DNA from 2 places in the Allobosea sp. LjRoot237 genome. Region 2 is predicted to be linked to the other one. Evidence: predicted binding sites of a transcription regulator. Region 2 holds the regulator's gene; the other holds the start of a gene.

Region 1 (5,616 bases), 3.8 Mb from region 2:
CGGCCTCGGCCAGGTTGCGTTCTCGGCCACCGTGATCAGCGCCATCGCCTATGCCTTCGGGCAGCCGGCGGCCGCAGCCCTGCTGATCGGTACGGCGCTCGCGCTGTCCTCGACCGCGATGGTGGTCGAGCTGCTCTCGGCGCACCGTCGCATCACCTCCTCGGCCGGGCGCGCCAGCTTCGCCGTCCTGCTCTGCCAGGACCTCGCAGTGATTCCCCTGCTCTTCCTGGTCAGCGTGCTCGGCGCACAGAACGGCGGCTCGCTGATCGCCGGCCTAACCCAGGCGCTGCTGCAGGCGGTCGCGGCGGTCGCCGCCATCGTCGTCATCGGCCGCCTCGCCATGCGCCCGCTCTTTCGCCTAGTCGCCTCGACCGATTCCTCCGAGAGCTTCATGGCGGCGACCCTCTTGGTCGCGCTCGGGACCGGGCTGATCGCAGCCGGGGCCGGGCTCTCCATGGGACTGGGGGCCTTCATCGCCGGCCTGCTGCTGGCCGAGACAGAGTATCGCCGGGCCATCGAGGTCACGATCGAGCCGTTCAAGTCGTTGCTGATCGGCGTCTTCTTCCTGACCGTTGGCATGAGCGTGAACCCGGCCGCGCTGGCGGCTCAGCCGGTCGCGATCCTGAGCATCGCCGCCGGGCTCTTCCTCGCCAAGGTGGCGATCACCTTCCTGCTCGCCCGCTATTTCAAGCTGTCGCGGTCGACCGCGCTCGAAACCGCGATCATGATCGGTCCCGGCGGCGAGTTCGCCTTCGTGCTGCTCACAGCCTCCGTCGCCGCCAAGCTGGTCGACCAGAACGCTGCGGCGCTCGTGCTCGCCGCGGTCTCGCTGACCATGATCTTCCTGCCGCTCGCCGCCCGCATGGCACGGACGCTGTCGGCCCGCTTCGTTCCGGTGGCGAATCTTCCAGCGGAGGCGAGCATCCTGCCGCCGGATGACCACACGTCGCGCGCCATCGTCGTCGGCCTCGGCCGCGTCGGCCGGCTGGTCGGCGAGATGCTCGAGCAGCACAAGGTTCCCTATATCACCATCGACGCCGACGCCGCCCTGATCGCGACTCAGCGCCGCGCCGGGCGGCCGGCCTTCTACGGCAACGCGACCAAGCCGGACTTCCTGCGGCTCTGCGGCCTCGAGGACGCGACTGCACTGATCGTCACCATCGACAACCAGCGCGCTGTCGACGAGACCGTGACGGCAGCGCGTGCATTGCGGCCGGATCTGGTCATCGTCGCTCGTGCCCGCGATGCCAAGCACGCCCGGCATCTCTACGAGATCGGTGTGAACGACGCCGTGCCGGAGACGATCGAGGCCAGCCTGCAATTATCGGAAGCGGCGCTGGTCGGCCTCGGCGTGCCGATGGGCCTTGTCATCGCCTCGGTGCATCAGCGCCGCGACGATTTCCGCAGCGAGCTCAAGCCGGCGAGCGCGCTGCAGCCAGCGCTTCCACGTCACGCCCGCTCGCGGCGGCTGTAACGTTTTCTTGTCGTCTTTCCGGGGCAGGCCGCAGGCCTGAGCCCGGAATCCATGAACACGACGTTTCTCGTCATTGCGAGGAGCGTAGCGACGAAGCAATCCAGGAAGACGAAGAGCTCTGCCGCTCCTGGATTGCTTCGCTTACGCTCGCAATGACGGAGGGATCCTTGGCGCCGTCGTGGTCATGGGCTCCGGGCTCGACGCTGCGCGTCACCCCAGAAAGACGGCGCGATCCTACGCGAATTCCTTCCGCTCGGCCGGCTCCAGGCGTACGGAGAGAGTCGTCGACGCAGGCGCCAGCTCGGCGCGCGCCGGCTTCCCTGCCGCCGCAGACTGCATCGCGCGGCGCATATGGCCGTAAAACTGCTCGGCACTGCTGTGCCAGCTATGACGCTGGGCGAGTTCAAGCCCGGCCTCGCGCGGCAGGCGCAGCGCCGCGAGTGCGGCACTGCGCAGATCCTCGTCGAGCACCGCGGCCTGGCTGCCGGCGAAGACGTCGCTCGGCCCCTGCACCGGGAAAGCGGCGACGGGCAGCCCGCTCGCCGCCGCCTCCAGCAGCACGATGCCGAACGTGTCGGTCAGGCTCGGAAAGACAAAGACGTCGGAGGAGGCATAGATCGCAGCCAGCTCCTCACCCTCGCGCGCACCGAGGAAATGCGCATCCGGGAAGGCGCGCTTGAGGTCGGCGCGGGCCGGCCCGTCGCCGACCACGACCTTGCTGCCGGGCAGTCGCAGCGACAGGAAGGCTTCGAGGTTCTTCTCGACCGCGACCCGGCCGACGCTGAGGAAAACCGGCCGCGGCAGGTCGAGCACGCTCTCGGGCCGTGGATGGAACAAGGAGAGGTCGACGCCCCGCCCCCAGCGCAGGATGTGCTCGAAACCATTCGCACGCAGCTCCGCTTCGACGGTCGCTGTCGAGACCATCACCCCGGCGGCCGGTCCATGGAAGCGGCGCAGGAAACGATAGCTCCAGCTCTCGGGAATCGGCCAGCGCGCCGCGACATATTGCGGGAAGCGGGTGTGATAGCTCGTGGTGAAGGTCCGTTTCTGGGCAAGGCAGACCGCCCGCGTCAGCCAGCCGATCGGCCCTTCGGTCGCGATATGGATATGGTCCGGAGCGAACTCGGCGATACGCCGGGCGACATGCCGGCGCGTCGCCAGCGCGATGCGGATGTCGGGATAGGACGGCAGACCGACCTGCCAGAAGCCTTCCGGCGTCAGCATATGCGGGGTGACGCCGAACTCCGGCGCCGCCTCGACCATCCGCTCCAGCGAGCGCACCACGCCGTTGATCTGCGGGCGCCAGGCGTCCGTCGCGATCAGGACGCGCATCACGCCGCCTCGACGAGGCTCGGCACAGGGGCGGGACGCGTCGTCGGCGCCGGCAATGCAGGCTTCTCGCCCTTCTGCCGGTGCTGCGGCCAGCGGATAATCTCGAAGCGGCCATCGTCGTGCTCGACCACCGCCGTGCAGCTTTCGACCCAGTCACCGGTGTTGATGTAGGTCAGCCCGCCGATCTCGCGCTGGGCGGCGTGATGGATGTGCCCGCAGATCACGCCGTCGGCCTTGTGCCGGCGCGCCTCATCGGCGAGGCACTGCTCGAACTCGCCGATATAGTTCACCGCGTTCTTGACCTTGTGCTTGGCCCAGGCCGAGAGCGACCAGTGCGGCAACCGCAAGACACGGCGCACCCGGTTGATGCCGTGGTTGAGCACCAGCGCGACCGTGTAGGCCCAGTCGCCTAGGAGGGCGAGCCATTTGGCGTTGCGCACCACGAGGTCGAACAGGTCGCCATGGATCACCAGCATGCGCTTGCCGTCGGCGGTCTCGTGGACGATGTCGTCGACCAGCGTGATGCCGCCGAATTGCAGGCCTGTGTAGTCGCGCAGGAAGTCGTCGTGGTTGCCGGTGACGTAGATCAGCGTCGAGCCCTTGCGCACCTTGCGCAGCAGCTTCTGGACGACGTCGTTGTGCGATTGCGGGAAGTACCAGCCGCTCTTCAGCCGCCAGCCGTCGATGATGTCGCCGACCAGGTAGATTTTCGGCGCGTCATAGGCGCGCAGGAATTCCAGCACGAGGTCCGCTTGCGCTCCGCGCGTGCCCAGATGAAGGTCGGAGATGAAGATGCTGCGAACCTGTTTGGCGTCGCTGTCGTCGCTCATAGCAGCCGACCCGTCCTGTTACGATGCCTCCGGCGTGTGTCTGATTTGCACTACGCTTTGATGACGCGGCGGGAAAACCGTGCTTTGCCTGCGCTCACGAAAGCGAAGCTTGTTGAGGAGACGACGGATGGACCTTGGAATTGCAGGCCGCACGGCCATCGTTTGCGCTTCGAGCAAGGGGCTGGGTCGGGGCTGCGCGCAGGCGCTGGCGGAGGCCGGCTGCACGGTTATCGTCAACGGCCGCGACGCCAAGACGCTCGAGGAGACCGCAAGCGCGATTCGCGCCAGCACCGGCGCCACCGTGGTTGCCGTCGTCGCCGACGTCTCGACCAAAGCCGGCCAGGACGCGCTCCTCGCCGCGGCGCCCAGCCCCGACATCCTCGTCAACAACAATGGCGGCCCGCCGCCCAAGCCCTTCCGCGAGGTGACGCGCGAGGCGCTGCTCGAAGGCGTCGCGCAGAACATGGCGACTCCGCTCGAGCTGGTGCAGCGTGTCGTCGACGGCATGATCGAGCGGCGCTTCGGCCGCATCGTCAACATCACCTCGGCGAGCGTGCTGACCCCGCTGACCGGGCTCGACGTCTCGTCAGGTGCCCGCGCCGGCCTCACCGCCTTCCTCGCCGGCGTGGCGCGCGAGATCGCCCATGCCAACGTCACCATCAACAACATCCTGCCCGGCGTTTTCGCCACCGACCGGCTGACGACCTCGACCAAGCGCGTCGCGGCGATGAAGGGCATCTCCGAGGAGGAGGTGATGACACTGCGCCGCAACGAGATCCCGGCCGGCCGCTTCGGCGAGGCCGACGAATTCGGCAAGCTCTGCGCCTTCATTGCCAGCACCCATGCCGGCTACATCACCGGCCAGAACTTCCTGATCGACGGCGGCTCGTTCCGCACGAACTTCTGAAAACCGCCAACAGAGTTTGAGCCCTCATCCTGAGGAGGCCGCTCCGGCGGCCGTCTCGAAGGATGCTTCAGATGGCTCCGGAGTCTGCTGGAGCATCCTTCGAGACGCCATTCCTCGCGGAATGGCTCCTCAGGATGAGGGTCGAAGGACCTCTAACGTAACAAAGCCAACCCGAGCGCTATGACCATCGCCTATCGACGAGCTGTCCCCGAAGACACGCCAGCCTGCGTCATTCTGCGCGGCAGGACACGGGAGAACGCCTTCTCGGTCGAGCGGTTGGCCGCTGCGGGTGTCACGCTGGAAGGCTGGCGCGCCGCCATCGCCGATGGCAGCCTGCCGGGCCATGTCGCAACCTTTGGCGATGAGATCGTCGGCTATTGCTTCGGCGAGCGCGAGACCGGCGAGATCGTCGTGCTGGCGCTGCTGCCGGACTATGAAGGACAGGGCATCGGGAAGAGCCTGCTGGATCTGGTCGTCGACGAACTCCGGGCGCTCGGCTTCACCAGGCTGTTCCTTGGCTGCTCGTCCGATCCGACCGTACGCTCTTATGGCTTCTACCGGCACCTAGGCTGGACCTCGACCGGTACGTTCGACGACCGGGACGACGAGATCCTCGAATATCGACTCTCCTGATCGGCTGGTCGACGCCGCCTCCCGCACATCGCCGGTCCGATGTGCAAGATCGGTGCTTGGAACGGCTCCACGCTCATGGTCTAAGGAATGGAAGTCTTGCACAAGACTTCCATTCCTCGTGCCCGACCTTTTCCCTTGTCCCCGCTCCTCGGCATCAGCCTCAAGCTGCTTTCAGCCCTGTCGTTCACGCTGATGTCGGCCGGCATCAAGACGCTGGCCTCGCGCTATCCGACAGGCGAGCTCGTCTTCTTCCGCTCGTTCTTCGCGTTGATCCCGCTGATCATATGGCTGGCTTGGCGCCATGAATTCCCGGAAGCGCTCAAGACGAGCAATCTGCGCGGCCATCTCAAGCGTGGGGTCATCGGCTCGACCGGCATGTTCCTCGGCTTTGCCGCCCTGCATCTGCTGCCGCTCTCCGACGCGGTCGCGATCGGCTACGC
Region 2 (5,616 bases):
CGGCGCCAGGATGATGTCGAGCACGGCATTGCCGACCGCCATGGCGAGCGGGTTGCCGCCGAAGGTGGTGCCATGCGTGCCGAGCGTCATGCCGGCGGCCGCCTCTTCGGTGGCTAGGCAGGCGCCCATCGGGAAGCCGCCGCCGATGCCCTTGGCGATCGACATGATGTCGGGGGCGACACCGTAATGCTCATAGGCGAAGAACTTGCCGGTGCGGCCGACACCGGTCTGGATCTCGTCGAAGATCAGCATCAGCCCATGCTCGTCGCAAAGCTCGCGCAGCTGCTTGAGGACACGCATCGGCACCGAGCGCAGGCCACCCTCGCCCTGGATCGGCTCGATCATCAACGCAGCGGTCTCCGGCCCGATCGCCGCCTTCAGCGCCTTCTCGTCGTCGAAGGGCACCTGGTCGAAGCCGTCGACCTTCGGACCGAAGCCGTCGATGTATTTCTGCTGGCCGCCGGCGGCGATGGTCGCGAGCGTGCGGCCATGGAAGGCGCCTTCGAACGTGATGATGCGATAGCGCTCGGGATGGCCTTTCGCGGCGTGATACTTGCGCGCCATCTTGATCGCGCACTCGTTCGCCTCGGCGCCCGAATTGGTGAAGAAGACACGGCTTGCGAAGGTCGCCTCGCAGAGCCGCCGCGCCAGCTTCTCGCCGTCGGGCATCGTGTAGAGATTGGAGGTGTGCCAGATGCGCTGCGCTTGGGCAGTCAGCGCCTCGACCAGGTGCGGATGGGCATGGCCGAGCGAATTGACGGCGATGCCGGCGCCGAAATCGAGATAGCGCTGGCCGTCGGTGGCAATCGCCCAGGCGCCCTCGCCGCGCTCGAGAGCGATCGGGGCGCGGGCATAGGTCGGCAGGAGAACGGAGGACGCGGCGGAAACGGGAGCGGTGCTCATGGAGCGAAATCCTTGCGGCGAAACAGGGAGGAAGCGCGGAACCTCAGATCGGGAACGGAGATGCGGAGCGCTTTCGGCATGATGCCGGCATGATGCGACCCGCCGGCGACATTATCGTCGCTGGCCGTTCCCGCCGTCTCGTCGCGCGTCAAGCCGCATCGATGGAAAATCCCGATCGCTCAAAAACATAAGCGCCGCCCGATGGGGGCGGCTGCGTGAGGCGACTATGCAAAACCGGCCCCGCCCTGTCAATTGCGGCTGACCTCGCGGCAGCGTTGCCGAATAGACTCACCGTTTCGCCGTTTGCAGTGATTGGCTGGGGAAAAGCCGAATTACGATTCGGCGACTCTTGTGGCCGAGTCAGGCCATCTTGTATGGTCTCCCTCGTCAGATACGACATCTCGTGCGGCGTCTCCAGTATCGTCAGTTCCGGGCGTAACGGCTTCCGTTTAGCAACGGGCGCTGCCGGTATCGGATTCCGCCATGATCTCTCCCTATGCCTCGCCGGCGTGCCAGCGGGACATGACGAAGACAGGTGCAACTCCATGACCGAAGCCGGAGCCTGGACCGAGGAACGCGTCGAGCTGCTCAAGAAGCTCTGGAACGACGGCCTGAGCGCGAGCCAGATCGCCGCCGAGCTCGGCAACGTCACGCGCAACGCCGTCATCGGCAAGGTGCATCGCCTTGGACTGTCGGGCCGCGCCAAGAGCCCGGGTTCGGCGACACCGCGCCCGCGCAAGCCGGTGGCTCGCCCGCCGAGCCACCCGGCCGGCCACCACAGCAGTGGCGGCGGCCTGACCCGCGGTAATACCGCGCTCGCCCCGCAGTTCGCGCCGGAGATCGAGGCCGAGGCACAGGTCGCGCGCGAGCCGGCTCCGTCCGAGGATGTGGTCGTGCCGTTCTCCGAGCGGGTCACGATCATGGAGCTGCGCGAGTATATGTGCCGCTGGCCGATGGGCGATCCGACCACCCCGGAATTCCGCTTCTGCGGCGGCCGCAGCGCGACCGGAATGCCCTATTGCGCCTATCACGCCCGTATCGCCTACCAGCCGGCGGCCGACCGGCGCCGCGACCGCAAGGTCATTCGCGCCTGAGCAACTGACGCGAGACTGCCAGAATAGCGGAAGCCGGCCGAAAGGCCGGCTTTTTTCGTCGAAGCCAGGCTCGATGCACGAGGCATCCATGAACATCCCCGGATCTAGCCCGATCGAATACGCCTGTGCCCTGCCGATCAGGGAGGGGCGGCTCCTGCTGGGATTGCGAGCCGCGCACCGCTGGAACCGCCCATCCTGCTGGGACACGATCGGTGGTCACGTCGAGCCCGGCGAGAGCGCCGAGGCAGCCCTTGTCCGCGAGCTCCAGGAGGAGATCGGCGTCACGCCGACAGGTTTCCGCCGCTTCGAGACCATCGAGACGACGGAGACGGACGGCGTCACTCCCGCGCTCTGGCATCTGTTCACCGTGGGCGAATGGGCAGGCGAACCCGAGATCAGCAATGACGAGCACAGCGAAATCCGCTGGTTCACCTTCGACGAGGCCCAATCGCTGACACCGCTGGCGTCCGAGGCTTACCGCCCTGTCTTCGCCCGGCTCGCGGCAGCCTTCGGGCCGGGCACGTAATGGCTACGATCGCGATCTATGCGGGAGCGGCGCTGGCCGAGATCGCCGGCTGCTTCGCCTTCTGGGTTTGGCTGAAACTGGACAAGCCGGTCTGGTGGCTGCTGCCGGGCCTGGTCTCGCTCGCAGCCTTCGCCTGGCTGCTGACCCTGGTCGACAGCCCCGCGGCCGGGCGCGCCTTCGCCGCCTATGGCGGCGTCTATATCATCGCGTCGCTGGTCTGGATGGCGCTGGTCGAGAAGGTCGCACCCGACCGCTACGACCTAGCCGGCGCCGCGCTCTGCCTCGCCGGCGCAGCGGTCATCGTTGCAGCGCCGCGCTGACGGAGGTGTCAGGCGCGCGCAAACGTCTCGTCGAAGGCGTAACCGGCGCCGCGCACGGTGCGGAGCGGATCCTTGGCATTGGCCGGCGTGATCGCCTTGCGCAGGCGCCCGACATGGACGTCGACGGTGCGCTCGTCGATATAGACGTCGCGGCCCCAGACGGCGTCGAGCAGTTGCGCCCGCGAATAGACCCGGCCCGGCGCCTGCATCAGGAATTCGAGCAGGCGGAACTCGGTCGGCCCGAGATGCAGCTCGGCACCGGCCCTGCGGACACGCCGCGTCGTGCGGTCGAGCTCGAGATCGCCGGCGGCAAGCAGGCCGGCGACATGGCCGGGCTTGGCGCGGCGCAGCAGCGCCTGGATGCGCGCGATCAGTTCGGGCAACGAGAACGGCTTGACGACATAGTCGTCGGCGCCGGTGGCAAGGCCGCGCACACGCTCGGTCTCCTCGCCGCGCGCCGTCAGCATGATGATCGGCACGCGCTCGGTGTCGCGCCTTGTGCGCAGACGCCGGCAGAGCTCGATGCCGGAGAGGCCGGGCAGCATCCAGTCGAGCAGGACGAGATCCGGCGTGTGGTCGCGCAGATGCAGTTCGGCGTCGTCGCCGCGCGCCACGCTGTCGACCTCGAAGCCTTCGGCCTCGAGATTATAGCGCAGCAGCAGGGTCAGCGGCTCCTCGTCCTCGACGATCAGGATGCGTGCGGGCATGTCAGCGTCCGTTCAAACCTCTGCCAAGCTCAGCCATTGGCCGCCGGCAGGTCGACGAGAATGTTGGTGGTGTCGAGCTTGGGCCGGGTCTCATCGATCGACTGACCCGTAACGAGGTAATGGATGGTCTCGGCGATGTTGGTGGTGTGGTCGCCGATGCGCTCGACGTTCTTGGCGCAGAACAGGAGGTGCGTGCAGAAGGTGATGTTGCGCGGGTCCTCCATCATGTAGGTCAGGAGTTCGCGGAACAGCGAGGTGTAGAGCGCGTCGATCTCGTCGTCGCGGCGCCAGACCTCCATCGCCTTCTGCTCGTTGCTGGCGGCGTAGGCGTCGAGCACGTCCTTGAGCTGGGCCTGGACCAGGCGGCTCATATGTTCGAGGCCGACGACAGCGCGGTGCGGCGGCGAGAACTGGCCGGAGATCGCGACGGCGCGCTTGGCGATGTTCTTGGCGAGGTCGCCGACCCGCTCGATATCGGCGGCGATGCGGATCGCCGAGATCAGCTCGCGCAGATCGTTCGCCAGCGGCTGGCGCCGGGCGATGGTCAGCACCGCCTTCTCCTCGACGTCGCGCTGCAGGTTGTCGAGGCGCTGGTCGGCGCTGATGATCTTTTGGGCGAGCACGGTATCGCGGCGCACCAGCGCCACGGTCGAATCGCCGAGCATGCGCTCGGACATGCCGCCCATCTCGGCGAGGCTGCGGCGCAGGCCCTCGAGATCGGCGTCGTAGGAGCGGACGATATGGTCGGACATCGGGGCGTATCCTTCGGGGCTGGCCGACGATTTCAGGGCGTCAGCCGAAACGGCCGGTGACGTAGTCCTGCGTCTGCTTCTTGTGCGGGTTCATGAAGATCGTGTTGGTGGCGGCGAACTCGATGACTTCGCCGAGATACATGAAGGCGGTGTACTGCGAGATGCGCGCCGCCTGCTGCATGTTGTGGGTGACGATGACGATGGTGAAGTCGGTCTTGAGCTGCTCGAGCAGGTCCTCGATCTTGCCAGTCGAGATCGGGTCGAGCGCCGAGGTCGGCTCGTCGAACAGGATGACCTCGGGCTTCTGCGCGATGGTGCGCGCGATGCAGAGGCGCTGCTGCTGGCCGCCGGAGAGGCCCATGCCCGAGGCCTTGAGCTTGTCCTTGACCTCGTCCCAGAGCGCGGCGCGGCGCAGCGCGCCCTCAACGCGATCGTCGAGCTCCGACTTCGGCGGTTTCTCGTAGAGGCGGATACCGAAGGCGACGTTGTCGTAGATCGACATCGGGAACGGCGTCGGCTTCTGGAAGACCATGCCGATGCGCGAGCGCAGCTCGTTGACGTCGACCTGGTTCGAGATGACGTTGCGGCCATCGAGCATGACCTCGCCGGTCGCCCGCTGCTCGGGATAGAGCGAATAGATGCGGTTGAAGATGCGCAGCAGGGTCGACTTGCCGCAGCCCGACGGGCCGATCAGCGCCGTGACGTGGCGGTCACGGAAATCGAGATTGACGTTCTTCAGCGCCTTGTGCTCGCCGTAGTAGAAATCGAGGTTCTTGACGGCGATGCGGACGGGAGCGTCGACGTCCAGCGTCTGCGGGCTCAATTCCAGGGTCGAAAGCATCTGCATGGTCCTTCCGATCGGACGCTGTTCACTTGCCGCCGCGCACGATGCGCCGGGCGATGATGGAAAGCACGAGGATTGAGACGGTGATGATCAGCGATCCCGCCCAGGCGAGCTCCTGCCAGTTCTCGTAAGGGGCCGAGGCGAACTGGTAGATCGTCACCGGCAGGTTGGAGACGCCGCCCCAGAGATTGGGCGAGAACCAGAAATTGTTGTTCAACGCGGTGAAAATCAGCGGCGCCGTCTCGCCGGCGATACGGGCCAGCGCCAGCAGGATGCCGGTGACCATGCCCGATTTTGCCGCCCGCCAGGTGATCGAGGTGATGACGACGGAGGGCGGCGCGCCGAGCGCGGAACCCGCCTCGCGCAGCGAGCCGGGGACGAGCCGCAGCATGTCCTCGGTGGTGCGCACGATGACCGGGATCGCGATGATGCCGAGCGCGACGCCACCGGCCCAGCCGGAATATCCGCCC

The links. The regulator PhoB, encoded in region 2, activates phosphate uptake and scavenging genes when phosphate is short. The targets are predictions, from matches to a motif close to TGTCATNNANCTGTCAT.
Positions count from the first base shown of each region.
Region 1: the regulator PhoB is predicted to act here: its motif matches at 3,686-3,702, upstream of ACSQ24_RS07740 (UDP-2,3-diacylglucosamine diphosphatase).

Region 1 is NZ_CAXUQP020000001.1:1,595,744-1,601,359, reverse strand. Features, by position in the region: gene ACSQ24_RS07750 (cation:proton antiporter domain-containing protein) at 1-1,474, shown strand, start outside; gene ACSQ24_RS07745 (glycosyltransferase family 4 protein) at 1,709-2,806, opposite strand; gene ACSQ24_RS07740 (UDP-2,3-diacylglucosamine diphosphatase) at 2,806-3,636, opposite strand; gene ACSQ24_RS07735 (SDR family oxidoreductase) at 3,764-4,543, shown strand; gene ACSQ24_RS07730 (N-acetyltransferase family protein) at 4,724-5,176, shown strand; gene ACSQ24_RS07725 (DMT family transporter) at 5,312-5,616, shown strand, end outside.
Region 2 is NZ_CAXUQP020000001.1:5,363,568-5,369,183, forward strand. Features, by position in the region: gene ACSQ24_RS26010 (aspartate aminotransferase family protein) at 1-903, opposite strand, end outside; gene ACSQ24_RS26015 (hypothetical protein) at 900-1,055, opposite strand; gene ACSQ24_RS26020 (GcrA family cell cycle regulator) at 1,449-1,997, shown strand; gene ACSQ24_RS26025 (NUDIX hydrolase) at 2,086-2,523, shown strand; gene ACSQ24_RS26030 (YnfA family protein) at 2,523-2,843, shown strand; gene phoB (phosphate regulon transcriptional regulator PhoB) at 2,852-3,550, opposite strand; gene phoU (phosphate signaling complex protein PhoU) at 3,580-4,302, opposite strand; gene pstB (phosphate ABC transporter ATP-binding protein PstB) at 4,343-5,149, opposite strand; gene pstA (phosphate ABC transporter permease PstA) at 5,172-5,616, opposite strand, start outside.